Regions from separate parts of the Bradyrhizobium symbiodeficiens genome, predicted to be linked through region 2. Evidence: riboswitches for the same ligand, from Rfam matches in the RefSeq annotation. Region 2 holds a riboswitch; the other holds the start of a gene.
What was found. A riboswitch is a leader RNA that binds a small molecule or an ion and turns the genes downstream of it on or off. The one in region 2 is predicted to bind cobalamin.
Positions count from the first base shown of each region.

Region 1: linked by a shared signal. The riboswitch ahead of CIT39_RS18590 (TonB-dependent receptor) and the one ahead of CIT39_RS12815 (TonB-dependent receptor) in region 2 are both predicted to bind cobalamin.

Region 1 is NZ_CP029427.2:3,999,847-4,009,632, reverse strand. Features, by position in the region: gene CIT39_RS18600 (ATP-binding protein) at 1-2,974, shown strand, start outside; gene CIT39_RS18595 (response regulator) at 2,971-3,408, shown strand; cobalamin riboswitch at 3,437-3,651, shown strand; gene CIT39_RS18590 (TonB-dependent receptor) at 3,766-6,003, shown strand; gene CIT39_RS18585 (hypothetical protein) at 6,080-6,661, shown strand; gene ilvD (dihydroxy-acid dehydratase) at 8,097-9,786, shown strand, end outside.
Region 2 is NZ_CP029427.2:2,811,469-2,821,254, forward strand. Features, by position in the region: gene CIT39_RS12795 (energy-coupling factor ABC transporter permease) at 1-542, shown strand, start outside; gene cobF (precorrin-6A synthase (deacetylating)) at 589-1,338, shown strand; gene cobT (nicotinate-nucleotide--dimethylbenzimidazole phosphoribosyltransferase) at 1,349-2,401, shown strand; gene CIT39_RS12810 (histidine phosphatase family protein) at 2,394-2,966, opposite strand; cobalamin riboswitch at 3,039-3,241, shown strand; gene CIT39_RS12815 (TonB-dependent receptor) at 3,359-5,716, shown strand; gene CIT39_RS12820 (PepSY domain-containing protein) at 5,729-7,150, shown strand; gene CIT39_RS12825 (siderophore-interacting protein) at 7,181-7,936, opposite strand; gene CIT39_RS12830 (O-methyltransferase) at 7,971-8,663, opposite strand; gene CIT39_RS12835 (AraC family transcriptional regulator) at 8,770-9,786, opposite strand, start outside.

The DNA of each region.
Region 1 (9,786 bases), 1.2 Mb from region 2:
GAGCGGCTATCCGGAGGAGACCTATTACACCTTCTCCTACAGTCCGATTCCCGATGACGACGGTCTGGTCGGTGGCATCATCTGCGCCAATACCGACGACACGCGCCGTGTCATCGGCGACCGGCAGCTTGCGCTGCTGCGCGAGCTTGCGGCGACGACCGCCGAAACGCGCAGCCTTCAGGAGGCTTGCCGCCGATCGAGCCTGGCGCTCGCGACGGACTCGCGCGACGTGCCGTTCGCGCTGATCTATCTGGTCGAGCCCGAGGGGCGCGAGATCGCGTTGGTGGGCAGGTGCGGTATCGATGCCGACCATCCCGCGGCGCTGGCGCAGCTCCCGTTGGAGGGGCCGGCGCTCTGGCCGCTTGCCGAGGTCATTCGCGAACAGAAGCCGCAGGTGGTCTCCCATCTCGCCGCGCGCTTCGGGGCCGAATGTCCGCGCGGCGCATGGGACGTGCCGCCGCGGCAGGCGGCTGTGATCCCCATCCCGGCCCGCGGCGAGACGGCCCGCAAAGGGGTGCTGGTCGCCGGCCTCAATCCATTTCGGCTGTTCGACGACGACTATCGCAATTTTCTCGAACTTGCGGCCGGCGAGATCGGCGCCAGCCTGGCCAATGCGCAGGCCTACGAGGAGGAGCGTCGACGTGCCGAGGCGCTGGCTGAGATCGACCGCGCCAAGACGACGTTCTTCTCCAACATCAGCCACGAGTTCCGCACCCCGCTGACGCTGATGCTGGGACCGATCGAGGACGCGCTCAACGATACCTCGCTGACGTCGCTGCCTGAGGTGCAGCGCGAGCGGCTCGACGTTGCGCATCGCAATTCGCTCCGCCTGCTGCGGCTGGTGAACAGCCTGCTCGACTTCTCCCGCATCGAGGCGGGGCGGGTGCGGGCGAGCTTCGTCCCGACCGATCTTGCCGCGTTCACCGCCGAACTCGCCTCGAACTTCCGTTCGGCGACCGATCGGGCCGGCTTGCGCCTGATCATCGCCTGTCCGGCGCTGCCGCACGACGTCCATGTCGATCGCGAGATGTGGGAGAAGATCGTCCTCAACCTGATGTCCAACGCGTTCAAGTTCACCTTCGAGGGCGAGATCGCGGTCGAGATGGGCACCAGCGCCGACGGCAAGTCCGCCGAATTGCGCGTGCGTGACACCGGCACGGGGATTCCCCCGGACGAACTGCCGCATCTGTTCGAGCGCTTTCATCGCATCGAGGGAGCGAAGGGACGCACGTTCGAGGGCAGCGGTATCGGGCTCGCGCTGGTGCACGAGCTGATCAAGCAGCACGGCGGCGCCATCACGGTGGCGAGCGAATTCGGCCGCGGCAGCGTTTTCACTGTTACGATCCCGTTCGGATCGGCTCATCTGCCGGCAGAACGTGTTGCCGACCGCCTTGCGACGACGCTGACGACCGGAAGCGGAGTCGAAGCCTATGTCCAGGAGGCGCTGCGCTGGCTGCCGCAGGATGAGGGCGCCATGGATCTGCGCGGTGATCTCACGCTGGAGAGCACGAGCGAGACGCCGGACGCCTCCACACGTGGCAGCGGCGAGCGCATCATCCTCGCGGACGACAACACCGACCTGCGCAACTATGTCAAGCGTCTGCTCGAAGCCCAAGGCTACAGGGTGGAGGCCTTCGCCGACGGGCAGGGCGCGCTGGACGCCGCGAGGCACCATCGGCCCGACCTTATCCTGTCCGACGTCATGATGCCGCGCCTCGACGGCATCGGGCTGCTTGGCGCATTGCGCCGCGACGACAATCTGCGTGGATCGCCCGTCATCCTGTTGTCGGCGCGCGCCGGCGAAGAGGCCCGCGTCGAGGGGCTGGAGGCCGGCGCCGATGACTACGTCAACAAACCGTTCTCGGCGCGCGAATTGTTGGCGCGGGTGCGCGCCAATCTGCAGCTGGCGCGCATTCGCAGGGATGCCGAGGAGATCCAGCGCCGCCAGGCCGCGCGACTGGAGGCTGTCGTCAGCACCGTGCCGACCGCGGTCTGGTTCACCCACGACCGCGAGGCGAAGCGGGTTTTCGGCAATGCCTATGGAGCGCGGCTATTGCGGGTCCGGCCCGATACCAACATGTCGCTGTCGGCGCCCGAGGGCGAACGTCCGGCCTGCCGCGTCCTTCGCAATCGCGTCCAGGTCGAGACGTCCGAACTGCCGCTGCAGCGCGCGGCCCGCGGCGAGGAAGTCGCAGGCGAGGAACTCGAGCTCTGCTTCGAAGACGGCTCCTCGGTCACCGCGATCTTCCAGGCGTCTCCGATCGTCGACGCCGCCGGTGTGTTCCAGGGCGCGGTCTGCGCGGCCATCGACATCACCGAGCGCAAGCGGCAGGAGCGCCATCGCGAACTGCTGGTCAACGAGCTCAATCACCGCGTCAAGAACACGCTGACGACAGTGCAGTCGTTCGCGCTCCAGACCTTGCGCAACGCATCCAGCCTGGCGGAGGGGCGCAAGGCGTTCGATGCGCGATTGATCGCCTTGTCGAAGGCACACGATGTGCTCGTCAGGGAAAATTGGGAGTCCGCGGAACTGAGAGAGGTCGTGACCGAGGCTCTCGCCGCGCATGCCGAGCCGGAGAGTGCGAGGCTCAATTTCAGCGGGCCCGATCTGCGCATGCGGCCTTCGGCTGCACTGGCCATCTCGATGGCGTTGCACGAGCTCGCGACCAACGCCGTCAAGCATGGCGCCCTGTCGAACGGTTCGGGAACCGTCGACCTCGCCTGGAAGGTCGACGATCGCTTCGAGCTGTGCTGGACCGAGCTGGGCGGTCCCGCCGTGGCCCCGCCGTCGCGGCGCGGGTTCGGCACCCGCCTGATTCAGCAGGGGCTGCCCCACGAATTCGGCGGCGCCGATGTCGATCTGCGCTTCGCGCCTGAAGGCGTCGTTTGCGTCATTCGCGCGCCGCTGCATGAAATCCGCGCCAGCCTGGGCGGATTCGATATCGCAACGATGGCTGTCGGGAGGCCCTCATGAAACCTGAAACCGATCTGGCTGGCCAGCGGGTCTTCGTCGTCGAAGACGAGTCGCTGGTGATGATGCTGCTCGAGGATTCCCTTGTCGATGCCGGTTGCGAGATCGCGGGCATGGCCTCGCGCGTCGATGACGCGCTCGAGAAGGCGGCTGCGCTCTCGTATGACGTTGCCGTCCTCGACGTCAATCTCAACGGGCGGCAGACTTTCGAGGTCGCGCGCTGTATCGCAGAACGCGGCATACCTTACGTGTTCGCCACCGGTTACGGTCCTGCGAGCCTGCTTGCGGACTTCCGCCACGTTCCGATCCTGCAGAAGCCGTTTCAGCAACAGGACCTGGAGACCGCGCTCCGCCAGGCTCTGGCGGCGCAGGGGGAGCGGAACGAACCCGCTCCCCCCGGCGAGCTTCCGGCCACGCAGAGCTGTTCCCTGGCGTAGCCGTCGATTGACTCGCCAAGGCGTTGGCCCCTAAATGACCGGTGACGGTTCTCCTCACGGAGATCAAAAGGGAATGTGGTGCGGGACGTCCCAACGCTAAGGATTTGTCTCAACGCCACGGCTGCCCCCGCAACTGTAAGCGGTGAATCTTTCGTCTCATGCCACTGGGAAACTCGGTCCTGGGAAGGCGACGCAAGGTAACGACCCGCGAGCCAGGAGACCTGCCGTCAGCCGTGGTCACACGCGAAGATGTCGGTCGGGGAGTACAGACATCGGCTTCACCGGAGCAATCCATGGCTCTGCCGTGAAACCTCGTTCGCTGTGACGTGCCACTGACGTCATACCGAGGTTACAATTGTGTCCCGTGTCGTCCCTGCCGCCAGGCGCCTTGCCGCCGGCCTGCTCGCATCGGTTTCCTTCCATTCGTTCGATCTGTCTCCCGCCTTTGCCCAGCGGGTCCTGGCCGAGCAGCTGCCATCGATCGAAGTGACCCAGCCCTCCGATCAGAACCGCACGCGCGCGAGGGCAACCGGTGACGGCGAGACGACGCGGCGCAAGACGATCGCGGATGTCGCGCCGGCAGGAAATGGCGTCGGCTCATCCGGCTCCGGCGGTGAAACTGCCGCCGGCAACGGCGGCATCGTCGGGGCTGCCACGACCGTCATCACGGCCGCGGATATCGCGCATTCGCCATCGCAGACGCTTGCCGAGATCATCGCGACGCAAGTTCCCGGCGCCCAGATCACGACGTTCTACGGCGGCCCGATCGCTGCCAAGACCGGCGTGGACCTGCGCGGCTTCGGCGCCTTTGCCACCGCCAACACGCTGGTGCTGGTCAATGGCAGGCGGCTGAACGACGTCGACATGGCGCAGGTGGACCTCTCCACCATCCCGCTCGATTCCATCGAGCGCATCGAGGTCACGCGCGGCAATTCCGGTGCGGTGCTCTACGGCGACAATGCGGTCGGCGGCGTGATCAACATCATCACCAAAAATGGCGTCGGCGGACCGCCCGTGAGCGCTCGCATCGAGGCCGGCTTCGGCTCGTTCAACACCCGGCTCGGCAATGTCTCGACCTCGCTCAATTCCGGTCCGTGGTCGACGTCGTTCTACGGCAATGCGGTCAGGACCGACGGCTATCGCGATAACAATCGCTATTCCCAGAAGAACGCCGTCGGCAATCTCAATTACACCACGCCCGGCCTGACCGCATTTCTCACTGTCACCGGCGACAATCAGGAGCTGCGACTGCCGGGCGGCCGCACCGTCGATCCCTCGATCGGCCTCGACGAGCTCAGGGCCAACCGGCGAGGGACCAGCACGCCGTTCAACTACGCCAATCAGCAGGGTTTCAGCGCGACTGCGGGCTTTACCAGGACCCTGGTCAACGGCGTCGATCTCATCGTCGATGGCGGCGTGCGTGACAAGAAGCAGCAGAGCGCGTTCTTCTCCAGCCCGGCACCGGTTCCTGCCTTCTTCACGTCGACCTATGTTGGCTCCCATCTGACGAATTGGTCGATCACGCCGCGGCTCAGCGTGAAGAGCCTGCTGCTCGGCATGCCGTCGCAGCTCCTGACCGGCATCGACTATTACGATGCCAGCTTTGAACAGAACCGCGGCGCCGGGCAGGGGCTCGCGGCCTGGCACAATTACGACCTCAGGCAGCAGACGGTCGCGGGTTATTTCCAGCACAATTTGGGGATAACGCCCACCACCGACGTCTCCTACGGCGCGCGGGTGCAGACCATCGGACTTGCGGCACGCGACAATTTCGATCCGGCCGCGCCGTTCAACGCCGACATCGGCGCGCTGCCGCTGACGAGCAACGAGACCCAATATGCGCTGCATCTCGGGGCCGAGCATCGCCTCAATGACGTGGTCTCGCTGTTCGGTCGCGCCGCGCGCGCCTTCCGCACCCCCGACGTCGATGAGCGTCTGTCCTCGGGGCCGTCCTTCGACCCGCTGACCTTCGCTTCAATTCCGCAAACCTTCCAGCTCAAGACCCAGACCTCGGAGGACATCGAGGGCGGGCTGCGCATCAAGGGCGGCGGGTTGCAGCTGCAGAGCAGTGTTTATCTGATGGATCTCACCAACGAGGTCCATTTCAGCCCGGTCCTGTTCTACAACACCAATCTCGATCCGACCCGGCGCTACGGTTCGGAGACCAGCCTGTCCTATCGCGTCAACGACGCCCTGCTGTTGCGCTCCGGCGTGGCCTATACCCGTGCCGTCTTCCGCGAAGGCATCTGGGCCGGCAACGATGTGCCGCTGGTGTCGCGCTACACGGCGAGTGCGGGTGTCACCTGGAACATCTGGCAGGACTATGTGGTGCTCGATGCGACCGCGCGGTTCTGGAGCGAACGGCGCATGGACAACGACCAGGCCGGCACCCAGAAGCCGATCCCCGCCAACGGCACCATCGATCTCAAGCTCGGCGGCCGATATGAACGCTACTTCTGGTCCCTGAGCGTCAACAATGTGCTGAATGCGCTCTACTACGACTACGCCATCGCGAGCACCTTCACGGATGGCCGCTTCAGCGCCTATCCGCTGCCGGGCCGCACCTATCTGCTCAAGGCCGGTGCAACGTTCTGATTTACGTCAGGCTGTTACGCGCGCCCAAATGTACTAGACCTCAAAGAGAAGGAGATCACCCGTGCCTCTCAACACCATGGCTCATGGCATCCTGCCGTCTCGCGGCGATCGCTTCCGGCTTCACCCGGTCGCGTCGCGCCTTGCGCCGATGTTCTGCTTTGCGCTGCTGACGGCCTCATGCGCGCTCGCCAGCTTCGCGTTCGCCTGTGCAACGCCGTTTGCGGCCTTCGCGGTCGTTGCCGCGGCGATGCTGCCGCAGCGCCCGGCGCTGCTCGTCGTCACGGGCGCCTGGCTCGTCAACCAGACCATCGGTTTCGGCGTGCTGCATTATCCAGTCGACTCCAGCACGATTGCCTGGGGCTTTGTTATCGGCGCGGCTGCGCTTCTCTCGACCGCGGCAGCGTCGACGGTGCTCGGCCTGCTGCCGCGGGGCCGCACGCCGCTGATGCTGGCGATCGCGCTCGTCGCCGCCTTTGCCGTCTATGAGTTCGCGCTGCTCGCCGCGACGCCGTTCCTTGGCAGCGAGGGCGCCTTCACCGCCGCCATCGTGATGCGCATCGCTCTGACCTGCGCCGTCTGGCTCGCCGGCCTCGTTGCCGTCTGCGAGATCGTGCGTCTTGTCGATCCGTCGGGGCCCAAGCGAGCGATGTCGGCCTGAGCGGACGATCGTGACCGTAGCCCGGGTGGAGCGCAGCGTAATCCGGGGCCGCTCGCCCGGCATTTTGCACTGTCCCGGATGTCGCTGCGCTCATCCGGGCTACTGACCGTTGCCTGTGTCGCCCTCTGTCAATCCACGCACGCAAAAAGATTCCACTTTACCGAAATTCGGTTTCGGCGTATGTGTCGCCCATCCCGGCTCACCCAAGAGGGGCGACGTGAAGTCGTCATGTTCGCGAGCCGGGGTTGCGGTGGACGCGGCAGCGTCGGCACGAGAGGTGCGGGCAGGGCGGGTAGTCCCTGTGAGTCCGTAACCGCGTGCGGACGACGGCGCTGTCAGGCTTCGTCTCGCTCGTAAGTTTCCGGCTCTGTCGACAGGGCCCGGGAATACTGCGGCGACATGGCGGGCCGTGCGTACGGCAAAACCGTGTGGTCCTGACCGTCGTTGCCACGGTCAAGCTGTTCGAAGATGTGCGCGAGCCCAACCGGGTGGACGGCATCGTCAATTTGAACGGCGAGGGAGGCCAAAAGGAATGGTCGGCTCCCGGGAGATCACGGCATAAGCCGTCCAGCCACTGCGCAGGGAAGGCCGAGTGATCGGCGACACCTGTATGCTGCTGTGCGGTCTTTTTTGCGCGTGCTTTTCGCGCAGCGGACCGCGGGTGCCAGCCGGCACCCGGCCTTCCCTGTGCCCTCTTGGATTCAGAGGGTAGCGAGACCAAGCAAAGCTCGGGCGAAACGCGCCGCGAGATTGCGAAGGCGTGTCTGCAGCCACACACTCAGCGTCATCGCCCGCCTTGTGCGCGCTTGCGCACAGGGGCGGGCGATCCAGTACTCCAAGACGGCAGTGATTGAACTGAGAAGCCGCGGCGTACTGGATTCCCCGCCTGCGCGGGGAATGACAGCGATAATTGGAGAACCAATTTGCCGCCTCAGCGGATCGTCCGGTTCGACGGTGCGCTGCAGAGCCGGGGCCTATCCATCCGCTTCGCAGCCTTTCGCCTTTCTGGTCCAGGCCCTGCCGCTCCGCTCGCGCGTTGCGGCTTGTCCGGGACGCCAGGCGAAAGCCATTCGTGAGGGGAGCGCGCCCGACTCAGCCGCGCGGTCACCGTGTCGTGGAGCAAACTCGGAGGTGAATTGCCGAAACAAAATCTGAGGTTGTGGTGGGCCCTCCCAACGAGGGTATTGCGGTAGTTCGACTCGTGTCTTCCGGGTAACGATTGTGGTGTCCCCGCAACACTCATTCCGGATTTAACCTTCATTACCGGCCGTTCGCATCGCCGCCGCTTTTTGGCCACACCCGAACATGAATAAAATCACTCTAATGTTTTAGGGCAGCGGCGATCTTCGAGGGCGACGAGAAATCCCAAGGTCGATTCAAATCTTGGCTCTGATTTTTCGGGTCTGAAAGGGTTCACCGGGGAAACTGGTTTGCGATGGACGCGAAGACCGACATCAAGCAGAGGCTGCCGAGCCGTCACGTGACGGAAGGGCCAACGCGCGCGCCCCATCGCTCCTACTTCTACGCCATGGGTCTGACCACCGCGCAGATCCACCAGCCCTTCGTCGGTGTCGCTTCCTGCTGGAACGAGGCCGCGCCCTGCAACATTTCCCTGATGCGCCAGGCCCAGGCTGTGAAGAAGGGCGTGGCGTCCGCCGGCGGCACGCCGCGCGAATTCTGCACCATCACCGTGACCGACGGCATCGCCATGGGCCATGACGGCATGCGCTCCTCGCTGCCGTCGCGCGAATGCATCGCCGATTCGGTCGAGTTGACCGTGCGCGGCCATGCCTATGACGCGCTCGTCGGGCTCGCCGGCTGCGACAAGTCGCTGCCGGGCATGATGATGGCGATGGTCCGTCTCAACGTCCCCTCGATCTTTATCTATGGCGGCTCGATCCTGCCCGGCACGTTCCGCGGGCAGCAGGTCACCGTGCAGGACATGTTCGAGGCCGTCGGCAAGCACTCGGTCGGCGCCATGTCGGACGAGGACCTCGACGAGATCGAGCGCGTGGCGTGCCCCTCGGCGGGCGCCTGCGGCGCGCAGTTCACCGCCAACACCATGGCGACCGTCTCCGAGGCGATCGGCCTTGCGCTGCCTTACTCGGCCGGTGCTCCGGCACCCTACGAAATCCGCGATGCCTTCTGCATGACCGCGGGCGAGAAGGTCATGGACCTGATCGCCCAGAACATCCGGCCGCGCGACATCGTGACCCTCAAGGCGCTGGAGAATGCCGCCGCCGTGGTTGCCGCGTCCGGCGGCTCGACGAATGCTGCGCTGCACCTGCCGGCGATCGCGCATGAGTGCGGCATCAAGTTCGACCTGTTCGACGTCGCCGAAATCTTCAAAAAGACACCATATGTCGCGGATTTGAAGCCGGGTGGCCGTTATGTCGCCAAAGACATGTTTGAAGTAGGTGGCATACCGCTTCTGATGAAGACGCTGCTCGACAATGGCTTCCTGCACGGTGATTGCCTTACCGTCACGGGCCGCACGATCGCCGAAAACCTCAAGAGCGTGAAATGGAATCCGCACCAGGACGTGGTGCACCCGGCAGACAAGCCCATCACCGTCACTGGCGGCGTGGTCGGTCTGAAGGGCAATCTGGCGCCAGAAGGTGCGATCGTGAAAGTCGCGGGAATGTCCAACCTCAGGTTCACCGGTCCGGCCAGGTGCTTCGACCGTGAGGAGGATGCTTTCGAGGCGGTCCAGAAGCGCACCTACCGCGAAGGCGAAGTCATCGTGATCCGCTACGAGGGGCCCAAGGGCGGTCCCGGCATGCGGGAAATGCTCCAGACCACCGCGGCGCTGACCGGCCAGGGCATGGGCGGCAAGATCGCGCTCATCACCGACGGCCGTTTCTCCGGCGCCACCCGCGGCTTCTGCATCGGCCATGTCGGGCCCGAGGCGGCCATTGGCGGCCCGATCGGGCTGCTCGAGGACGGCGACATCATCGAGATCGACGCGGTCGCCGGTACCCTTAACGTAAAATTGAGCGACGCCGAGCTCGCCCAGCGCAAGACCAAGTGGAGCGCTCGCGCGACTAACCACACATCAGGTGCGCTCTGGAAATATGCTCAACAGGTTGGACCAGCGGTCGGGGGGGCAGTGACCCATCCGGGCG
Region 2 (9,786 bases):
GGACGCTCGCCACCACGGTCCTCGTCTTCGTCTTCTTCGAGATCCTGCCGCACTTCCCGGTCGGTGTCTCCGAAGTGCACTTCATTCTCGGCTCGACATTGTTCCTGCTGTTCGGCGCGGCGCCCGCCGCCTTCGGCCTTGCTTTCGGTCTCCTGCTCCAGGGCGTGTTCTTCGAGCCCGCTGACATCCCCCAATATGGCATGAACGTCACGACGCTGCTGGTGCCGCTGTTCGCGATCCAGGCGATCGCCACGCGGACCATTTCGCGCAACACCGCCTATGTTGATTTGAAATATCGACAGGCGCTGGCGCTTTCGACGACCTACCAGGCCGGCGTCATCGCCTGGGTGGCGTTCTGGGCGCTTTACGGTTCGGGCTTTGCGATGAGCAACCTCGCGAGCATCGCGACGTTTGCGGCTTCTTACGCGCTGGTTATCGTGATCGAGCCGCTCGCCGATCTCGCCGTGCTGGCGCTGGCGAAGTCGTTGCGCGGCGTCACCGCGTCCGGCCTCGTCACTCCGCGCCTGCACAACGCGGCCTGAGAGACAAGCGAACGGGCGGCCAGCAAGGCCGCCCGTCGCGTTCGCGATGCTCACGCTCTCCCTGATAGGCATCGGTTGCGGCGATCCCGACCAGCTCACGCGCGCCGCTGTGCAAGCGATCAACGCCGCCGATCTCGTCCTGATCCCGCGCAAGGGAACGGCGAAGTCGGATCTCGCCGATCTCAGGCGGACGATTTGCGCGGACGTGCTCACCAGCGACAAGACAGCCATCGCTGAATTCGATCTTCCCGTGCGCGACGCTGCTGAAGCCGATTACCGCAAGGGCGTGGACGATTGGCACGATGCGGTTGCCGCGACCTGGTCGCAGACGATCGCAAAGCATCTCGCAGGCGAGGGCAAGGTTGCGCTGCTGATCTGGGGCGATCCGTCGCTCTATGATTCTTCATTGCGCATTGCGCGGCGGCTCGATCCCTTGCCTGACATCGAGGTCGTGCCCGGCATCACCTCGATCCAGGCGCTGTGCGCGGCGCATGCGCTCCCGCTCAACGATATCGGCGAGCCCTTTCTGGTCACGACGGGACGGCGCTTGCGCGAAGGCGGCTGGCCGCAAGGTGTCGATACCGTGGTAGTGATGCTCGACGGCGGCACGGCGTTTCAAGTGCTTGACCCGGAAGGCTTGCAGATCTGGTGGGGCGCATATCTCGGCATGCCCGACCAGATCGTCATGTCCGGGGCGCTCGCCGAGGTTGGCCCGCGCATCGTCGCGGCGCGCCAGGAGGCGCGCGAGCGGCATGGCTGGATCATGGACAGTTACATTCTCAAGCGCGCGCGTTGAGCGAGGCAGCATGCTCCCGGAATGGGTTACCAAGAACTGCCCCGAAATCTCCGCCGCGCATCGCGAGACGGCGATTGCGCGGCAGGCGCAACTGACAAAGCCGACCGGTGCGCTCGGCCGGCTGGAGCAGCTCGCGATCGAGCTCGCCGGTTTGCAGGCGACCGAGCGGCCGCGTGCGGCGCTTGTGCCGATCATCATCTTCGCCGGCGACCATGGCATCGTCGCGCAGGGCGTATCGGCGTATCCGCAAGGAGTGACCATCGCGATGATGGCGAATTTTGCCTCCGGCGGTGCCGCGATCTCCGTGCTGGCGCGCGAGCTCGGCTCGAGCCTGGAAGTGGTCGACGCCGGCACGCTGGCGCAGGACGAGATGGCGGGAATCGTCACCGACAAGCCGCGCCACGGCACGCGCGATTTCAGCGTCGAGGCCGCGCTCGCACCCGCCGAGCTGGCGTTTGCGCTCGAGGCCGGCCAGCGCGCGGTCGCACGTGCGGCAGCCCATCAACCTGATCTCCTGATCTTCGGCGAGATGGGGATCGGCAACACGACGACCTCGGCTGCGATCGCCGCAAGCCTGCTTGGCGTGAGCGCCGAGGAGATCGCGGGCAGCGGGACCGGGGTCGATGCGGCCGGCCGCGCGCACAAGGCGCGGGTGATCGATGCGGCGATAGCCCGCCACGGCGTTGCGAGCGCCTCGGCCGAAAAAATTCTGTGCGCCGTCGGCGGCCTGGAGATCGCAGCGATATCAGGTGCGATCATCGCGGCCGCGCAGCGCCGCATCCCGGTCTTGATCGACGGCTTCATCGTATCGGTGGCGGCGCTCGCAGCGGCGCGACTCAACCCATCGTGCCAGCCGTTTCTGCTGCCGTCGCATCAATCTGCGGAGCAGGGACACCGGCTGGTGTTGCGCGCGCTGAACGTGCAGCCGTTGATCAGCCTCGATCTCCGGCTCGGAGAGGGATCGGGCGCGGCCATTGCGCTGCCGCTGGTTCGGCTCGCCTGCGCGCTCCACAACGACATGGCGACCTTTGCGCAGGCCAATGTGCCTGACAGGCCTAGCTGATCCGCTGATTGGCGGAGACGACGCGCCAGCCGCTCGCAAGGCGATCGATCCGGGTCAGCGATAGCGGATCGATCACGAAGCGCAGGGCAGCCTGCGGTGTCAGATCCAACGCGATGCAGAGCGCGGCGCGGATGGTGCCGGAATGCACGACGAGCGTGGCCGATCCGGCGCCGATCCGCGACAGACCCGACCGGACACGCGCGACCTGGTCCGCAAAACTCTCGCCGCCCGGCGGCCGTGCGTTCGCCGGATCATTCCAGAACTGCGCATAGGCATCGTCGCCGGTGGCACTGAGTTCGTCGTGTCGATGGCCGGTCCAGTCGCCGAAATCCTGCTCGCGGAATTCGCTGATCAACTCCGGTTCGAGCCCCAGCGCGCGCGCCGTCTCGACCGTGCGCCGTGAGGGGCTGGCATAGCTCGCGGCATCCGGCGGCAGACGCCGTCGCACGGCATCCAATTGGGCGCGATCGCCGAGATCTGCCGGCGCGTCGGCAGCGTGGATGGTGCCTGTGACGCCCTCGACCGGCGCGTGCCTTATCAGCCAGAGGAAGGTCTCGCCTTCCATGCTCATCTCCAAGGAAGTTGGTCGTTGTGGCAATAACGCCGCAACTGGCACATTGACTCTGTTGTGATGGTAATCCTAGATGCTCGCGACGGTTTCCCCGAGAGGGGATGAAAAGGGAATACGGTGCGGGGATATTGTCCCCAACGCCGTGGCTGCCCCCGCAACTGTAAGCGGTGAATCCTTCGTCAGAAGCCACTGGGGTGCTCGGTCCCGGGAAGGCGACGAAGTGGTCACGACCCGCGAGCCAGGAGACCTGCCGTCAGCCGTGGTCACACGCGAAGATGTCGGTCGGGGAGTACAGACATTCGGCTTCATCGGACGGCTGAAGAGCCAGAAGGTGAGACCTCGTTCGCTGTGACGTGCCACTGACGTCATACCGAGGTCCCAAAACCGTGTCTTCCATCCGTATCGTACGACCGCGTCGCTTTCTGCTCGCGTCCGCCGCGCTCACATCTCTTGCCGCTCTCGATCTGCCCGCCGCGCTGGGGCAGCAAGCCCGTGAGCCCCTGCCGCCGGTCGAAGTGTCGCCGGCCCAATCCCGCAAGCAGGCCAGGCCGGCCGGTCGGGACGCGCAGAGCCCGCGCCGCGCGGCTGCGCGCAGGCCGGCAACCGCAGCAGCGATGCCGAAGCCCGTCGTGCCGACTGAGGCGCCCCCGACGCCGCTCAACAGCAACGCCGTGGCCGAAAGCGCCTCGCGGCTTGGCCTGACGGTGCGCGAGATACCCGCGACCGTCGAGGTGATCTCGGCCGAGATCATGCGCGAGCAGGGTTATCGCACCGTATCGGATGTGGCGCAGGGTGCGGTCGGCGTCACTTCCGGCGACAATCCGGCCGAACCCGCGGCGTTCTCCATGCGCGGCTTCACCAACAGCCAGATCAATACGCTCTACAACGGCATCAAGATCGGTCCGCAGAACATGACCTCGCGGATCACCGACACCGCCAATCTGGAGGCGGTGGAATTCCTGAAAGGCCCGGCATCGCTGATCTCGGGCGAGGGCGCCGCCGGCGGCGCGATCAATTTCGTCACCAGGCAGCCGCATACGGGACCGATCCGGAACGAAGCTGATTTCTCCTGGGATTCGCTGAATTCGTTCCGCGCGCATTACGGCTCGGGCGGCAGCACCAACGTTCAAGGCCTCGATTACCGCTTCGATATCAGCCGTTCCTCGCTCAACGGCTTTGTCGACGATACCAATACCAAGATGCTCGACGTCTCCGGCCAGCTCAACTATCGCATCTCCGACAGTCTCAAGGTGTGGGGCGCGATCGAGTATCGCGAAGACCGCTCCAAGGCCTATTGGGGCGCGCCGCTTGTGCCGATCGCCTATAGCGGTTCGCATGCGACGAGTGGGATCGTTTCGGGCAATTACGTCTCGAACTACAACAAAACCAACCTCGGCGCGGTGACCATCGACGACCGCACCCTCAACACCAATTACAACGTCCTCGACAACCGTAACGTCGCGCAGGAGGTGTGGCTGCGCGGCGGATTCGAGCTGAAGCTGGCGCCGGACCTGACGCTGAAAAGTCAGGCGTATGGTTACGGCGCGGAGCGCACCTGGTTCAACAACGAAATCGAGGCCTTCAATTCCACCACGAACCTGGTCGATCGCGAGCGCTTCTATGTCGCGCACAGCCAGCGCCTCGTTGGTAACATCACCGATTTGATCTGGGACGCCAATATCGCAGGCTTCTACAATCGCCTGGTCACGACGCTGTCGTCGAGCTATCTCGATTTCGTCAGGCCGGGCGCTGCAAACTTTCCCGGCGACTCCGTTTCGCTGGTCGATCCCAACCGTGGCTTTTACGGCCTGCTGACGACGCAGCAGCAGACCGCGCGCATCGACAATGAGGCGCTTTCGTTCGAGGACCGGCTGAAGCTGACGCGGACCTTCGCGCTGGTCGGCGGCCTGCGCGTCGAGCACATCGGTCTCGATCGCAACTCAACCGACAAGAGCGGTCTCGTGAAACCGGACTTCCCGTACACGAAGGATTGGGCGCCTGTGACGGGCCGGATCGGCTACACTTGGGAGGCGGTGCCCGGCCTGACCTTCTTCAGCCAATACGCTACCGGCGCGGATATCTCGGCCAACAACATCTTTCTGCTCTTGCCGACGCAGAATCTGGATCTGACCACCGCGCGCACCTACGAGACCGGCGTCAAGCACCTGTTCTGGGACAACAGGGCGGAGTGGTCGTTCTCGGCCTACGACATCGTGCGCAAGAACGTCTATGCCGCGGCCGGCGGCATGGCGCTCAATATCGCCGGGCGACAGGAATCGAAGGGCGTCGAGCTTGCCGCTTCGGTCCGTCCGATCGATCCGCTGCGTCTGTGGGGCAACATCGCCTATGTCGATGCGCGCTATGCCGATTACGATTTCGCCGGCGGCTCGTTCTCCGGCAATACGCCGCCCAACGTGCCGCGCATTGTGGCCAATGCCGGCGCGTCCTGGCGATTCTTCACGCCCTGGCCGGTGGAGCTCGGCATCACCGGCCGCCATGTTGGCGACCGCTACAACACCGATGCCAATGTCGTGACGATGAAGGCGTACACGGTGGCCGACGTCTACGCCTTCGTCGACATCCCCAAGACGGTGTTCAACGCGGTCGACCGGGCCCGCCTGACCTTCCGTGTCCGCAACATCACCGACAAGCGCTACGCGATCTGGGGCGATCCGTTCTATCCCGACCAGATCCTCCTGGGAGCGCCGCGCACCTATGAGCTCTCGGCTGCGTTCAAATGGTAGGGCGCTGATCACATGATGAGCGCGATCGTCCTGGTGCATCGCTGGCTCGGGATCGCGTTCTGCCTGCTGTTCGCGATGTGGTTCGCGACGGGGATCGTGATGCACTTCGTTCCGTTTCCGTCGCTGACGGAAGCGGAACGGTTTGCCGGTCTTGCTCCGGTGGATCGCGGAGCGGCGAGGATCCCGGTTGCGGAGGCGGTCGCTGCGAGCGAGGTCGCCGGCGTCGTGCGCGTCCGGTTGATCCAGCGGAGCGATGCCGCGGTCTACATCGTCTCGGGACCCTCGCGCGTGCGCGCGGTGCGCGCCTCCGACGGAGGGGATGCGTCGGTTGCAATTGCCGATACCGCGCTTGCCATCGCGAGGGAGCACGCGCGCAATCGCGGGCTCGATGCCGCGCGGGCTGCGGTCGTTGCGCATTCGGACTATGATCAGTGGAGCGTGCCGAACGGCTTCGATCGCCACCGGCCGCTGTTTCGGGTGGCTCTCGGCGATGCTGCGGGGAGGGAAGTCTATGTCTCCTCGTCCACCGGCGAGATCGTCCTGGACACAGGGCGGCGCGAACGGGGCTGGAATTGGGCCGGCAGTGTGCTGCACTGGATTTATCCGACGGTCCTGAGAAGCAACTGGTCCCTGTGGGATCGCGTCGTCTGGACGCTGTCATTGCTGGCCTTGATCGCGGCGATGCTTGGTGCGGTGCTCGGGATCGCGCGGGTGAAGCTGCGCGGGCGCCGGATATCCTCGCCCTATCGTGGCTGGCACGCGTTGCATCACGTCATTGGCCTTGCGGCAGCAATGTTCGTGCTGACATGGAGTGTCAGCGGCTGGCTCTCGATGGATCACGGCCGGCTGTTCTCGCGGGGGCAATTGACCGCCGCCGAGTCAGGCGTGATGAACGCATTGCCCGATTGGACGGCTGCCTCCTTGCCTGATCGGCAGCCGATATCACCCTCGGCTCGGGAGATCGAATGGTTTGCCATCAACGGCACTGTCTACCGGCGCGATCGGGTGAGCCTTGACCGTCAAGTCTTGATCAAGGCAGGGGACGCGCCCCGCGACGGACCAGCGGGATTTCTGGATAGGCGTGAGATCCAGAGTCTGGTGGCGCGCCTCGCTGCCGGCTGTGGCGTGCCGTCCGTTCTTGCGGGCAACGACGATTACGCCGCGCAATCGGCTATTCCGGGCGCGCCGGTGTACCGCTCGCGCTGCGGCGACATCTGGTTCGATATCGACGGCGCCGATGGCAGCGTGCTGCAAAGGCTGGATGCCTCGCGGCGGACCTACCGCTGGGTCTATCGCGCGCTCCACACGCTGGATTTTCCGTTTCTGGTGGCGCATCCGCGTCTGCGCGATGTCCTGATCGTCGGGCTATGTGCGTTGGGGCTGGTGTTCTCCGTCACCGGGATCGCGATTGGCTGGCGGCGTCTGCGGTCCTGACCGACGGCCGGCCGTTACATCGGCTCCTCTCTAGTCCAGGCCGCTCTTGCCTGGTGCCCAATAGGCTTTTGCCCTGATCCGCGATGATGCGACACCGGCGGCCTTCAAGGCGCGGCCGACGCGCTGGATCGAGGATGCCTTGCCGGTCAGGACGAACTGCGCGCCGTTTGCGCCAAGGCGAAGCAGCTCGGATTCCGCGGATGCAAGATGGGTACCATCCGCACTGCGTGCGATTAATCTGGCCTCGCCGAGGCCGATGGAGTCCAGCACCGGTCTGGACTCCGCGATATCAGTGGCTTCGAACAGATGGAGCGCGCCGCCGGCCCGCAGGCTGTCGCGCAACGCGGCTGCAAGGCCGAACGAGGTTTCATCGCCGAACAGAACGATGGGCGCTCCGAGGTCGGTAAGGTCGAGTGAACGGCGAGGACCAAAGAACTGGCAGGTGTCACCTTCGCGCAGACCGCTGGCCCAGCGGCTGCCGGGGCCATCGCCATGGGCAAAGGCGAGCAGCCGCATTCTGCCGTTGCCGGCGTCCCACGACATCGGCGTATAGGTGCGCGCGCTAAGGCCCGAGCCCATCGCGACCTGGATCTTCTCGCCGGCCGTCCAGGCGACGTTCCCGAGCGCTTCGCCTTCGAGCTCGACAAGCCGGAAGCGGGACGAGAGCGTCTCGATGCCGGCAACGCGCGCAGGACGCATCAGCCATCGCAGCAACATCCGCGTCAGCCGTCCCTGCGGTGCCCGCGATGGCTCGGACGTCTGTGGCTCGTGAGCTGGCTCGTTCAAGTTTGGCTCCATCGCAGTTTCACCATCGCGCCGATCATCTGGTCCTGATCGTGAATTCGTTGCCACGTCCCGGATCGAACGGTAGAGACAGGGAGAGGTAGCCGTTCTCGGGATCGCGCACGTAGTCGATATAGCCCGAGGCTTCCTCGAGCGCGTTCTCGCCGACGATGACGGCGCCCGGCTTCAGATGTGGTTCCAGCAGCTTGAGAATTGGAAGATAGAGAGTAAATGCTCCGTCGAGCATGACCATGTCGATCTCGCCGCCTAGGCCGGAGCTGAGCGTTTCGCGCGCATCGCCGTGCCTGAACTCGACGAGGTCGGCGAGCCCCGCGGCGGCAACGTTCGCCCGTGCCCGCTCGATCTTGCCGGGTTCGAGATCGGTCCCGATCAGGCGCCCGCCACCGATGTCGCGCAGGCCCGCCGCCATGTAGATCGCGGAAATTCCCATTGAGGAGCCGAACTCGACGATGCGCCTTGCCTTGCGGGCACGGACGCACATGTAGAGGAAGCGTCCGAACTGCGGAGAGACGCTCAGGAAATTGTCCGCAAATCCGCGATAGACTTCGTTCAGATCGCGGCTCTCGGCCGCGATGGCCTTGCTGATGATCTCGTCACGGCTGTTCGCTTCGTTCGCGAAGGCTTGCATCAGGGGGCCGTCGGCGACCTCCGCTTCCTGGTGAAGACGATGGAGGAATTCGGCGACGACGCCCTTGCTGAGTGAATCCATGTCGGTCGGCTCCTTGCAATGCGCCCGCCGGGCGCTTCGGAGCCTGGATACGAGATGGTCCCTCAGACCGCATTCCGCGAACGGGACAATCGATTGCGAATTCCGGTCAGTGTGCGCCGACGCGGCGTTCGGCCAGATATCGCGCCGGCGGCTTGCCCAGCGCCTTGCGGAACATGGTGACGAAGGCGCTGGCCCTCTCATAGCCGAGATCCAGCGCAACGGCTTGGACCGATGCGCCCTGGTCGAGACGTTGAAGCGCGATCAAGATATGGAGCTGTTGGCGCCAGCGGCCGAAGCTCATGCCGGTCTCGCGTCGGAGGATGCGGGTGAGGGTGCGCGGAGCAACGGCCATGCGCCGGCTCCAGTCCTCGATCGTCGCGCGATCGGAAGGATCGGTCATCATCGCGCTCGCGATCCGGCGCAGCCTGGCGTCGGCCGGCATGGGAAAGCGCAGCTCTTCGGCGGGCGCAAGAGACAGCTGGTCGATCAGTACCGCGGCGATCCTGCCGTCGGCGCCGTCGAGATCGTACATGACCGGCATATGGGTGGCATGCACCAGCAAACGCTCGAGCAAGGGCGAGATCGTCAGTGTGCAGCATTGCTGCGGCAACGCGGGCACCGCATCCGGTTCGACGAACAGGCAGTGCATCTCGACGTCGCCGGCGACGCTGACGCTGTGCGGAACATGACCGGGAATCCACACCGCACAACGCGGCGGGACGATCCAGACGCCGTGTCCAGCCTCCAGCCTGACGAGGCCGCGCATGGTCAGGACGAGCTCGTCCTTGCGATGCGCGTGCATGGCCAGCTCCATGCCCTTGGTGACCATGTGACCCCCGAAAGCGGCGACGGCGCGCGGCACGGTCTCGGGATCGAAATCCCCGAGATCATCGGGGTTCATCTGGTCATCGTTGATCCTGAAGAAGGGCATGGCAGGCGATGGGGGATCCGCAGAGGACTGGCTGGTCCAGGCAATATCTGGCCCGTGATCGCGACTTTCAACGCAGGTCGCCCTAATCTCGATGGTTTCTAACCAGTTCGTCCCAACGGATGGCTGCGCTTTCGCCCATCGATCGGACCGGACGATATCCTCGCTTACTGACCGTACAATAAAGAAAGGCTG